One region of the Proteus mirabilis HI4320 genome, then DNA from elsewhere that is predicted to be linked to it. Evidence: predicted binding sites of a transcription regulator. Region 1 holds the regulator's gene; each other region holds the start of a gene.
What was found. The regulator CRP, encoded in region 1, controls carbon source genes, mostly activating them, when cyclic AMP is high. The targets are predictions, from matches to a motif close to ATGTGANNNNNNTCACAT.
Positions count from the first base shown of each region.

Region 2: PMI_RS11960 (NupC/NupG family nucleoside CNT transporter) is a predicted target of CRP. The motif match lies at 1,606-1,623, and genes of this name have one in related genera.
Region 3: PMI_RS08990 (NupC/NupG family nucleoside CNT transporter) is a predicted target of CRP. The motif match lies at 1,728-1,745, and genes of this name have one in related genera.
Region 4: cdd (cytidine deaminase) is a predicted target of CRP. The motif match lies at 1,992-2,009, and genes of this name have one in related genera.

Region 1 covers NC_010554.1:3,092,517-3,095,735, reverse strand. Annotated here, with positions in the region: gene PMI_RS13935 (aspartate aminotransferase family protein) at 1-1,211, shown strand, start outside; gene crp (cAMP-activated global transcriptional regulator CRP) at 1,299-1,931, opposite strand; gene PMI_RS13925 (OsmC family protein) at 2,244-2,651, shown strand; gene PMI_RS13920 (phosphoribulokinase) at 2,740-3,219, opposite strand, start outside.
Region 2 covers NC_010554.1:2,645,083-2,648,301, reverse strand. Annotated here, with positions in the region: gene PMI_RS11970 (patatin-like phospholipase family protein) at 1-717, shown strand, start outside; gene PMI_RS11965 (metal-dependent hydrolase) at 714-1,496, shown strand; gene PMI_RS11960 (NupC/NupG family nucleoside CNT transporter) at 1,784-3,085, shown strand.
Region 3 covers NC_010554.1:1,958,181-1,961,399, forward strand. Annotated here, with positions in the region: gene PMI_RS08980 (MarR family winged helix-turn-helix transcriptional regulator) at 1-101, shown strand, start outside; gene PMI_RS08985 (DUF3820 family protein) at 98-319, opposite strand; gene PMI_RS08990 (NupC/NupG family nucleoside CNT transporter) at 483-1,667, opposite strand; gene ligA (NAD-dependent DNA ligase LigA) at 1,896-3,219, opposite strand, start outside.
Region 4 covers NC_010554.1:698,795-702,013, forward strand. Annotated here, with positions in the region: gene PMI_RS03165 (NAD-dependent malic enzyme) at 1-830, opposite strand, end outside; gene cdd (cytidine deaminase) at 1,045-1,929, opposite strand; gene PMI_RS03175 (CidB/LrgB family autolysis modulator) at 2,153-2,854, opposite strand; gene PMI_RS03180 (CidA/LrgA family protein) at 2,848-3,219, opposite strand, start outside.

The sequences.
Region 1 (3,219 bases):
ATCAACGTATTAATAGGGCAACTTACGATCAGGTAATGTTGCCAATTTATTCACCAGCAGATTTTATTCCTGTTAAAGGGCAAGGTAGCCGTGTTTGGGATCAACAGGGAAAATCCTATATTGATTTTGCTGGTGGTATTGCTGTTCTAGCGCTTGGGCATGCGCATCCACTATTGAATAAAGCACTGCAAGAGCAAAGTGAGAAGCTTTGGCATGTAAGTAATGTGTTTACTAATGAGCCGGCATTATGTTTAGCTCAGAAATTAATCCAACATACTTTTGCTGAACGTGTCTTTTTTGCCAATTCTGGGGCAGAAGCGAATGAAGCCGCACTTAAATTAGCACGACATTACGCTATTACCCGTCATAATCCTTATAAAACGAAGATAATTGCCTTCCACCACGCCTTTCATGGTAGAACATTTTTTACAGTCTCTGTTGGGGGACAACCTAAATATGCGGATGGTTTTGGTCCTAAACCTGCGGATATTATACATGTCCCTTTTAACTCTCTTGATGCTGTAAAAGCCGTGATTGACTCTCATACTTGTGCCGTAATACTGGAGCCTATCCAAGGTGAGGGCGGAGTGACACCGGCGACAGCGGAGTTTATGCATGGCTTACGTACACTATGTGATAAGCATCAAGCGCTATTAATTCTTGATGAAGTACAAACGGGTATGGGGCGAACCGGCAAACTATTTGCTTATATGCACTATGATATACAGCCCGATATTATTACCAGTGCCAAAGCATTAGGTAGTGGTTTTCCTCTCAGTGCGATGTTAACCACCGAGGATATCGCTTCGGTAATGGGGGTAGGAACACATGGTACGACTTATGGGGGGAACCCATTAGCCTGTGCAGTAGGCAATGCTGCTTTTGATTTAATCAACACTCAGGCGGTATTAGAAGGTGTCAGTGAGCGTCATCGTTGGATAGTGGATGAATTGCAGGCGATAAACCAAACTTATGCTGTGTTTTCTCAAATTCGTGGACAAGGCTTATTAATTGGCGCGCAGTTAGCACCACTGTATGCAGGTAAAGCAAAAGAGTTACTTGCACTGGCCTCTAAGCATGGCTTAATGATATTAAATGCCGGGGCTGATGTAATACGCTTTACACCATCGCTGATTATTACCCTCGAAGAGTTACAAGAGGGCATGAATGCGTTACGAAAAGCGCTTGATGAGTTTGTAAAAGCAGAGTGAATTCAAATGTAAAACCCCATCATTGCGATGGGGCTTCATACAAAATAATCACTGTCCATCAGTTAAATGGGCTGTTTTCAATGCAACTTAACGAGTACCGTAAACAACGATAGTTTTACCGTGTGCTGAAATGAGGTTTTGATCTTCCAGCATTTTTAAAATACGGCCTACAGTTTCACGTGAACAACCTACAATTTGACCGATTTCCTGACGTGTAATTTTAATTTGCATGCCATCAGGATGCGTCATTGCATCAGGTTGTTTAGCTAAATTTAATAAAGTTTGTGCAATACGACCTGTTACATCAAGGAAAGCAAGGTTACCTACTTTTTCTGATGTGGTTTGTAATCTATTCGCCATTTGAGCGGAAAGGCGCATCAGAATGTCAGGATTGACCTGAATTAATTGGCGGAATTTTTTATAGGAAATTTCTGCTACTTCACAGGCTGTTTTTGCTCTAACCCATGCACTACGTTCTTGATCTTCTTCAAATAATCCAAGTTCACCGATGAAGTCACCTTGGTTTAGGTAGGAAAGGATCATCTCTTTTCCTTCTTCATCTTTAATAAGAACAGCCACGGAACCTTTAACAATATAATAAAGTGTTTCCGCTTTTTCACCTTGGTGGATCAGCGTGCTCTTGGATGGATATTTGTGAATATGGCAGTGTGACAAAAACCATTCAAGAGTCGGGTCTGTTTGCGGCTTGCCGAGAACCATTCGCGTTATCCTCTGTACGTTAATGCAGCCTTTCAAAACGGATTGACACCCTTTTGATACAGCGTGCTTAAAATCCTATCTTTACCGATTAACTTCCTGAGAATTCGGAAAGTTAATAAGGAATAGATTATAATAAATGAGAAAATAATGCATTGATCTTAACCACTATCATCAAGCAGATATTGTTTTTAACACAGTTAACGCATTAAGTCTCGTTTTACGCAGTCAGCATAATAAACCTATTTGCTAATTGCTAGTTGAATTATGAGAATGTACTCTTTTAGTCTCAGTTGTATTTAGGGGAAAAATAAAATGGAAGCACGTGTTAAATGGGTTGAAGATTTATCTTTTGTTGGCGAATCATCTTCCGGCCATCAAGTTATGATGGATGGTAATTCAGGTGATAAAGCGCCTAGTCCGATGGAAATGGTATTAATTGCTGCGGGTGGTTGTAGTGCTATTGATGTGGTGAGTATCTTACGTAAAGGTCGCCACCAAGTCACTGATTGTGAAGTGAAATTAACATCAAAACGTCGTGAAGAGGCACCTCGTTTATTTACTGATATTAATTTACATTTCATTGTTTCCGGTAAAGCGTTGACAGATAAAATTGTTGAGCGAGCTGTACAATTATCAGCAGAAAAATATTGCTCTGTTTCTTTAATGTTAGGAAAAGCGGCCAATATTACGCACTCTTTTGAAATTAAAGATCCTGAATAAATTTGATATTTTAAAATAAATTTTAATATATAAAATAATATCCCTAAAATACGGGGATATTATTTTCGTCACAAATAACATATCTATTTTAGCTAATTTTTTCACCATTCAATAATTTCTTCACCAGTGGTGCCATGATTAATTCCATCGCTAAGCCTAATTTCCCTCCTGGAACAACAATAGTATTGATAGTCGACATAAATGAACCATGCAACATTGCCAATAGATAGGGGAAATCGATATCCGTTAAGCCACGAAAGCGAATAACAATAAAACTTTCATCCAGTGTTGGAATAGCTTTAGCTGAGAAGGGATTAGAGGTATCCACCGTAGGAACGCGTTGGAAATTGATATGAGTGCGAGAAAACTGTGGAATGATGTAACTGATATAATCATCCATCGAACGTACCACAGAATCTCTCACCGCTTCTTGAGAGTGCCCGCGCTCTGTGGTGTCTCTAATTAATTTTTGTATCCATTCAAGGTTAACAATAGGCACAACACCGACTAATAGGTCAACGTGTTGAGCGACATTATGTTGATCGGTAACGACTCCACCATGCAATCC
Region 2 (3,219 bases), 450 kb from region 1:
AAAGAAATGCCTTTAAATATGCCTAAAGCATTACGTCGTTTCGATAGTGGTCGCGAGTTTTATATGGTGGCAAGTCGCTCCGACAATTTTAAGGCAAATTATTTTCAACCAGAAAAAAGCACATGGCTTGATATTGTGAAAGCCTCCAGTGCGATCCCCGCGTTTTATCGCAATGGTGTTTTATTTCAAGATGTTGTTTACCATGATGGCGGTATTAGTGATGCGATCCCAGTAAAAGAGGCTTATCGTCGTGGTTGTCGTACAATTGTCGTTATACGAACAGTACCGTCTGAATATCAATATACCACCGAGTGGGTGGATAAAATGGGAAAATGGTTTGAGAATGGCCGTTTTCAACGCTTTCTCAATATGGCTCAAGTCCATATTGAAACTTATACTGACACACTAAGATTTATCCAATCTCCACCTGAAGATGCCGTTATCATTGAAATATATCCACCAACAACACTACAATCTAGTGCATTAGGAAGCCGTTTAAGTGCATTAAATCATGATTATCATGTTGGTAGACGCTGTGGGCGCTATTTTCTAGCCACTATTGGTCAACACTTCTCTAAGAAAAAATTTCAGCAACACGATAAAAAAATATTTAGCCTATTTGAAAATGAAGCAAAAGCAGATAAAGCGGAAGATGCCGAAATCATTCAAAAAAGAACTCGGAGTGTGCACCCTGAAGTAAGGAGTGTTCAAGAATGAGTCGATTTATTGATACGCATTGTCATTTTGATTTTCCCGTCTTTTATCACGACCTTGAGAATAGCCTTGCTTTAGCACAACAGGCTCAGGTAAAAAAAATTATTATTCCTGCGGTTGCTCAGTGGAATTGGGACGCGGTAACGGAATTGTCTCGTTATAACAATGCACTATATTGTGCACTAGGTTTGCATCCTTTATATATTGAAGCGCATACAGAGCAGCACTTGATTGAACTTAAAACACGCCTAAAAACGACGCCACGTTGTGTTGCAATGGGGGAGATGGGTTTGGATAACTATATGACAAATCCACATCCGGAAAAACAGCAACAATTTTTAATAGCACAACTTAAATTGGCGATAGAATTTGATTTACCAGTGATCCTTCATTCACGTAAAACTCATGATAATCTAAGTGCTATTTTGCGCCGTTATTCAGTTCCTCGTAAAGGTGTGATCCATGGTTTTTCCGGCAGTCTGCAACAAGCAGAACGTTTTGTTCAACAAGGCTATTTTATTGGGGTAGGGGGCACTATCACTTATCCACGTGCACAAAAAACACGTCGTGCAATTGCCTCTCTACCCTTAGAGCGCTTGTTATTAGAAACGGATGCGCCTGATATGCCTGTAAGTGGTTTTCAAGGCGAGCCTAACCGCCCTGAGCGAATTCTCGCTGTTTTTTCTTCTCTTTGTGAATTGCGTCAAGAGTCAGCAGAGGTTATTGCAAACCAACTTTACCTGAATAGTCTACAATTATTTCAGTTAACAGATGATGCCTAGTTTTAAGTAAATTAGTAATTACTCTGCCATTCGTATTACCGTTTTTTATTAAACTGCTAACCACTTTTCCAAATAAACTTTATCCATTAAGTGCGTTTTTTGCTTTTTAGTGTGATTTAGATCTCATTTGTGACTTTTATGTTACTTTTTTAAGATGCTAATTGTGATGGATATAGAGGGTTCTTTTCTGGGACTAGGTATAATTATCTGGCAAAAAAAGAGTCAATAAACTTAGTAACAAGCTTATTGATAATCCATTAAATTTTTATATGAACAGGGATCCTTCAATGCACCTCATTATGAGCTTGGTCGGAATGGCCACATTGATATTGATAGCCATTCTTTTCTCCAGCAACCGACGTGCAATTAAATTACGCACGGTCGGTGGCGCATTCCTTATTCAAATTGGTTTAGGCGCATTTGTACTTTATTCAGAAAGTGGCCGTAAAGTGTTATTGGCTATTTCTGATGCCGTTAAAAATGTCATCGATTATGGTGAAAACGGCATGAGCTTCCTTTTTGCTGGCTTAGTTTCCGACAAAATGTTTGAGCTATTTGGCAGCGGTGGCTTTGTTTTTGCTTTGCGTGTTTTACCTGTTATTGTGTTCTTCTCTTCATTGATAGCAGTACTTTATTACTTAGGTATCATGCAATTTGTCATCAAGATTTTAGGTGGCGGATTACAAAAAGTATTAGGCACTTCTCGTACTGAATCAATGTCTGCAACAGCCAATATCTTCGTTGGACAAACAGAAGCACCACTGGTGGTTCGCCCCTATATTGCTAGAATGACAACCTCAGAACTTTTTGCGGTGATGTGTGGTGGATTAGCATCAGTGGCAGGTTCGGTACTGGCAGGTTATGCAAGTATGGGTGTGCCATTGGAGTATTTGATCACCGCTTCATTTATGGCGGCACCAGGTGGTTTACTCTTCGCAAAACTCTTGGTTCCTGAAACAGAAACACCTGATGATCAAAAAGATGCTTTTGATAACTTAAGTGATGAAGAAAAACCCGCTAATATTATTGATGCTGCGGCATCAGGGGCTTCTTCAGGATTACAACTTGCGTTAAACGTAGGTGCAATGCTACTCGCTTTTGTCGCATTAATTGCCTTAATTAATGGTATTCTTGGCGGAATTGGTGGCTGGTTCGGTTATGAAGACTTCTCGCTAGAATTAATCTTAGGCTGGGTATTTGCACCAATCGCCTTCTTAATTGGTGTGCCTTGGAGTGAGGCAACCATTGCTGGCTCTTTTATTGGTCAAAAACTGGTGATCAACGAATTCTATGCTTACTCGGAGTTTAGTAAATATCTGCAAGATGAATCACAATTAGCAGCAGCAGGCTTAATGGCCTTGTCTGAACAAACAAAAGTGATTATCTCTTTTGCGCTGTGTGGATTTGCTAACCTTTCCTCTGTTGCGGTATTACTGGGTGGTTTAGGGGGAATGGCACCAAACCGTCGTAAAGATGTCGCACGCTTAGGTATGAAAGCTGTTTTGGCGGGTACACTCTCTAACTTAATGAGTGCAACCATCGCCGGCTTCTTTTTTGCATTAACCGCAATGGCTGTGGTTGCTGCTTAAATAAGAAAGTATTTACAGAGCAGATAGGTAATTGCTTATCTGCTCTTTTTGTTTGTTTTCTGTTGTAATGTTAACTACCTTTATATATATGTGAGTTACTTCGCAACTTGTAGAGAAGTTAGCCAATTAATGAG
Region 3 (3,219 bases), 1.1 Mb from region 1:
AAGCGCAATTAACACCTGCAGAACAAGCTATGTTTATTGAATTGAGTCATAAAGTTATTAACGCACTAATAGCGGATAAGTTACCTACAGAGCCTGATTAATGCGACTGCTTTAATGGTTTTAGTAACCCTTCTAAGCCATCAATTTTAATTGCTAGGGTCATTTCCATTAGTTGCCCTAGCTTTCCTTCAGGGAAGGTGCCTTTCTTGGCAAACCACAATAAATACTCTTCAGGTAAATCCACCAGCATTCGCCCTTTATATTTACCAAATGGCATTTGTGTGTTGGCTATATCTATAAGATGCTGTTTTTCTAGCATGATCTCTATCGCTTTATCGAGAAGGAATGATAAGGATTATAAGGTAATTTAACGATAAAAAAAGCAGTACCGACGGGTACTGCTTGATTTATGTTACATGATAACTAAGTTATCCATCTTACATTGTTATTTATTTCACATGCTATCTGTCTTATCTCAATGATTAAACAAACAGGCCTGTGATAGCAGCAGATAAGAAGCTAACTAGCGTAGAACCAAATAGTAATTTAAGACCAAAACGAGAAACCACATTACCTTGCATTTCGTTCAGACCTTTAATAGCCCCTGCAACAATACCGATAGAAGAGAAGTTAGCAAATGAGACTAAGAAGACAGATAAGATCCCAACAGAGCGAGGTGTTAATTCAGCAGCCAGATCTTGCAAGCTTCCCATCGCGACGAATTCATTAGAGACTAATTTAGTTGCCATCACACTACCTACACGTAATGCATCTTGCTCAGGTATACCAATCACCCATGCTAATGGATAGAACACATAACCTAAGCAATCTTGGAAACTAATACCGAAAATCATACTAAAGATAGCGTTTACCGCAGCAATTAATGCGATAAAACCAATCAACATTGCCGCAACGATTAAAGCAACTTTGAAACCAGCTAAGATATATTCACCTAACATTTCGAAGAAGCTTTGACCTTCATGCAGATTCCCCATCTGGATATCTTCTTCATTTTCAACAGAATATGGGTTAATCACTGATAGGATAACGAAAGTACTGAACATATTCAGAACCAGTGCAGCAACAACGTATTTAGGATCAAGCATAGTCATATAAGCACCAACAATTGACATTGATACCGTAGACATCGCTGTCGCCGCCATAGTGTACATACGGCGCTGAGACATTTTGCCCAATACATCTTTATAAGCGATAAAGTTCTCAGATTGGCCAAGTACTAAGGAGCTAACCGCATTAAACGATTCTAGTTTCCCCATACCGTTCACTTTGGACAGCACTGTACCGATAATGCGGATCACGAAAGGCAATACTTTGATATGTTGCAAAATACCAATTAATGCAGAAATAAAGATGATAGGACATAATACATTCAAGAAGAAGAATGCTAGACCACCTTTCATCATACCACCGAAGACGAACTCAGTACCTTGTGCGGCATAACCTAATAAGTGATCAAATAGCCCAGCGAAACCACGGACAAAGCCTTCACCAATATCAGAATTGAGGAAGAACCATGCCAATGCGATTTCAATAATTAATAACTGCACAATATAACGCAGACGGATCCCTTTGCGGTTATTACTTGCAATAAATGCTAATGCACCAATAACTGCGAGAGCCAAAACAAAGTGAATGATAGAAGACATGCATGCTCCAAAAATAAAAATAAATCTTGGAGAGCATTTTATGTAACGCGTAACATTACGATGTGATTATTGTCACAATACAGTGAAACCATATACACACTATTTATTAAATAAGATAGGTTGATCACACTTTAGGAGTAACTTAAGTAACACGAAATGTGAATTTAGCTTAAATTAAAGATGCTACTGAGAACTGCTCTCAATAGCATCTAAGTTTATTGTAAACGATTATTTAGATTGATCAAGCAAGCGGATCATTTCGTCTTCATCAATAACAGTAATACCTAATTCATTTGCTTTGGCTAATTTAGAACCCGCCGCTTCACCAGCAATGACCATATCTGTCTTTTTCGAAACACTACCACTCACTTTTGCACCAAGTGCAACTAATCTATCTTTTGCTTCATCTCGCGTTAATTGAGAAAGAGAGCCTGTCAGCACGACTGTTTTACCAGCAAAAGGATTATCACCTGCTTCATGAGTAGCCACAACCGGTGCCGGCCAAGTAATGCCAATGTCATTAACAAGTTGATCAATCACATTTTTATTATGTTCTTCTTGGAAAAAATTAACCACATGCTTTGCAACAATATCACCCACATCAGGAACTGCCTTTAAGGCTTCAATATTTGCTTCACGTAATGCCTCTAATGAAACAAAATGAGCGGTTAATCCATTGGCCGTTGCTTCTCCTACTTCACGAATACCAAGGGCATAGATAAAACGGGCAAAAGTGGTTGATTTTGCTTTTTCTAATGCATTAAGCAGTTTTTTGGCTGATTTCTCCCCCATACGTTCTAAACCAGATAAGATCTTTTCATCTAAACGGAATAAATCAGCCGGTGTTTTGACATACTCTTTTTCAACCAATTGGTCGATAATTTTATCTCCCATGCCGTCAACATCCATCGCACGACGAGAAACGAAATGTTTAAGCGCCTCTTTACGTTGCGCTGCACAAATTAATCCCCCCGTGCAGCGGGCAACAGCCTCACCTTCTATACGCTCAATATCAGATTGACAAATAGGGCATTGGGTTGGAAAAACAATTTCTTGTGCATTCTCAGGGCGTTTTTCTTCAATCACACTCACAACCTGAGGAATAACATCGCCTGCACGGCGAATAACCACCGTATCACCAATACGTAATCCTAAACGTTCAATTTCATCAGCATTATGAAGTGTGGCATTACTGACTATTACCCCTGCCACTTGTACGGGATCTAAACGAGCGACAGGTGTAATCGCCCCTGTACGCCCCACTTGAAATTCAACATCTTTAATCACCGTCATCTGCTCTTGGGCTTGGAATTTGTAAGCAATCGCCCAACGGGGAGCACGAGACACAAATCCCAACTCTTCTTGTAGAGCTATATCATCTACTTTGATAACCACACCATCAATATCAAAGCCTAGATTAGGGCGAATTTCTGCTACATGATGGTAAAAATCAAGTACAGCTTTAGTTCCGGTACATAATTTAATAGCATCACTAACAGGTAATCCCCATTTTTTAAATTGCTGTAAGCGTGCATAATGACTTGTCGGTAAT
Region 4 (3,219 bases), 1.7 Mb from region 1:
ACAGCGGCAGTACCTTGAATATCATCATTAAAGCAACATAATTCATCACGATAACGATTTAATAACGGCATGGCATTTTTTTGTGCAAAATCTTCAAATTGCAGCAGTACATTTGGCCAACGACGTTTAACGGCTTGAATAAATTCATCGACAAATTCGTTATATTCATCTCCGGTAATACGTGGGTGGCGCCAGCCCATATAAAGTGGGTCATTTAAACGTTGTGGATTATTGGTGCCAACATCCAGTACAACGGGTAAGGTATAAGCGGGGCTTATTCCACCACAAGCGGTATATAAAGAGAGTTTACCAATAGGAATACCCATACCACCGATACCTTGGTCACCTAAACCAAGGATACGCTCACCATCTGTGACCACAATCACTTTTACGTTTTGTTTGGTGGCGTTTTGTAGCATATCATCAATATTGGCGCGGTTAGGGTAAGAGATAAAAAGTCCACGCGCACGGCGGTAAATATCAGAGAAGTGCTCACAAGCTTCACCTACTGTGGGGGTATAAATGATGGGCATCATTTCAGTAAGGTGAGATTCCAACAGACGATAAAATAGCGTTTCATTGGTATCTTGGATATTTCTTAAATAGATGTGTTTATCGTTATCATTTTTAAAATCAAGATATTGACGGTAAGCGCGTTCCACCTGCTCTTCAATGGTTTCTACTGCCTCAGGCAGTAAACCATGAAGGTTAAAGGTGCTGCGCTCTTCTTCGCTAAAAGCACTACCTTTATTTAACAGGGGAAATTCAAGCAGGATTGGGCCTGCATACGGGATATAGAGAGGACGTTTACTTTCGTGTTCCAGTTCCATGAAAAATACTCTTGTAAGGCAGTTAGTCACATGACAAGTGTAGATCCTACAAAATAATAAAAATATGTACAGCTTATGTTATTTTTTTATGATTTTTCTGCTTAGAAATGAGAGATAGATACAATTGTTATGACTTTTTCTGATAAGCATCAGCAAAAATTTACATGCTGATGCTTTTTTATGAGGACAATTTAACGGTATAAGTTAAAAAATGTTACAAAGTGACACGCTGTATTTGGCGGCAACCTAAAGCTGTTAATGTTGCTTGTGTGGCATCCCACTGAGTTAATAGGCTGTCTGCTTTTTCAATTAATATTGCAGACTCAATATCCATAACATTTTCACCCGCCATATTTAATGCAATAAGTGCCGCTTGTAATGGTGGCATACTAGGATTGAATGCGGCATTTTCAGCATAACTGCCTTGAAAGATCTTACCGCTTTTCATCTGTACAGCAATACCACTGTGAGAATGGCTGTAAGGGGCATGACTACGATTTATTGCTTGTAGTGCCTGTTGTGCCAGTTGGCTAGTGTTATCTATTTGATAACCGTGATTAACTTTATCCATCAGTAGGGTAGTGATATTGAGATCTTTAGGGCCAAAGCTATCAGGTAAGTAGTCACCTAAGGTTGCCACTTTTCGGCCTGGGAGATGGATTGCAATATGAGTGCCGCTATTTAGTTCGTTCATAAACTGACGACAATGACCACAAGGGGTATAGTTAACTGTGATGGCAACTAAACGAGACTCACCGCGTAACCAAGCATGTGTAACCGCACTTTGCTCTGCGTGTACCGTTTGTTGTAATGGGGCGCCAGCAAACTCCATATTTGCCCCAAAATAGAAGTGACCGCTTTCACCACGAGCAATGGCACCCACATTAAAATGAGAGATAGGTGTCACAGCACAAGCGGCTGCAACAGGCAGTAATGCGAGGGCTAACTCATCATCATTACATTGTAACTGTGTTTTTAACGCATTAACTTGTTCTGCAGTGAACATTGCCGGAAATTCATCCTGCTCAAGATAAGGCGTAAGTGCTTGTTGTAATTGAGGGGATAAATCTGACCAAATTGCCTGAAAACGAGTATGCATATAGGTGTCTCCCATTAATCTTCTGCTATTGTAAGATTTTAGGCATCTTTACCTATTCTTATATGTGATTAAAATCATATTTTCAATGAAACTATTGCAACTGAATGATTAATTGGGAGATACATCTCAAATTTATAGTAAATTGATTTTAGCATTAGCATAAAAAACCTTCGCTCTGAACGAAGGTTTTTTATGTGTTCTATTGATTTAGCTAATTAGCTAATTAGCTAAAAAGGTGCAAAATAAAAGGAAAAATAAAAGGTGCGGTAAGTGAAGTAATAATACCGCAAGTCATTAATGCTAATGAACTATATGCCCCTTCAATATAATCGATTTCAGCCGCTCTTGCGGTACCCACTGCGTGAGAGACGGTTCCCATCGCTAAACCACGAGAAGCGTGAGTTGGAATACGTAATATTTTAAATAGCGTATGACCAAAAATGGCACCTAAAATACCTACTGCAATAACACATGCAGCACTGATTGCAGGAATACCACCTATGGAATCCGCAACAGCCATTGCGATAGGGGTTGTTACCGATTTAGGCAAAATGGAGGCGGCAATTTCAGGAGTAGCGCCAGCCCATAATGCAATCGCTGTACCACTAGCCATGGCGGCGATACTACCAATAAAGCAGATACTAATTAACGATTTCCATTGTGCGCGTATTTGGTGTAATTGTTGATATAAAGGAATAGCTAAAGCAACAACAGCTGGTTGCAACAAGTCGTTAAGGATACGACTTCCGGCAAAATAATCCTCATAAGCGGTGTGTGTCACTAATAAAATAGGAATAATAACAACAATAGCAATCAATAACGGATTTAAAATAGGCCATTTAAATCGAGCCGCCAGTTTACGTGCTAAGTAGAAAATAATAAGTGTTAGCGGTAATGACCACCAAATATTCATTAATATTAACATTTTTTCTTCTCACTTAACGCTCTGTCGTCGTCTTGTTGTTCTGCTAATTCTACATCCTCTACTTTATCGGGTTTAGCACCGATAATAGGACGTTCACGATGCACGTAATGTGAGCAGTAAGCAACTAGCGCCATCACCGCAAAGGTACTGACAACACAGGCCAGAACAATAGGAAAGAGTTGTTGGCTTAATAAATTATAATAGTTCATTACACCCACCCCGATAGGAATAAAGAGCAATGACATATTTTTCAGTAAAATATTACCACCGGGTTTTACCCAACGTAATGGAATAAGCTGGAAGGCAAGTAAACCAAATAGAATAAGTAGTCCAACAATACTGCCTGGCACCGCGAAAGGTAATAA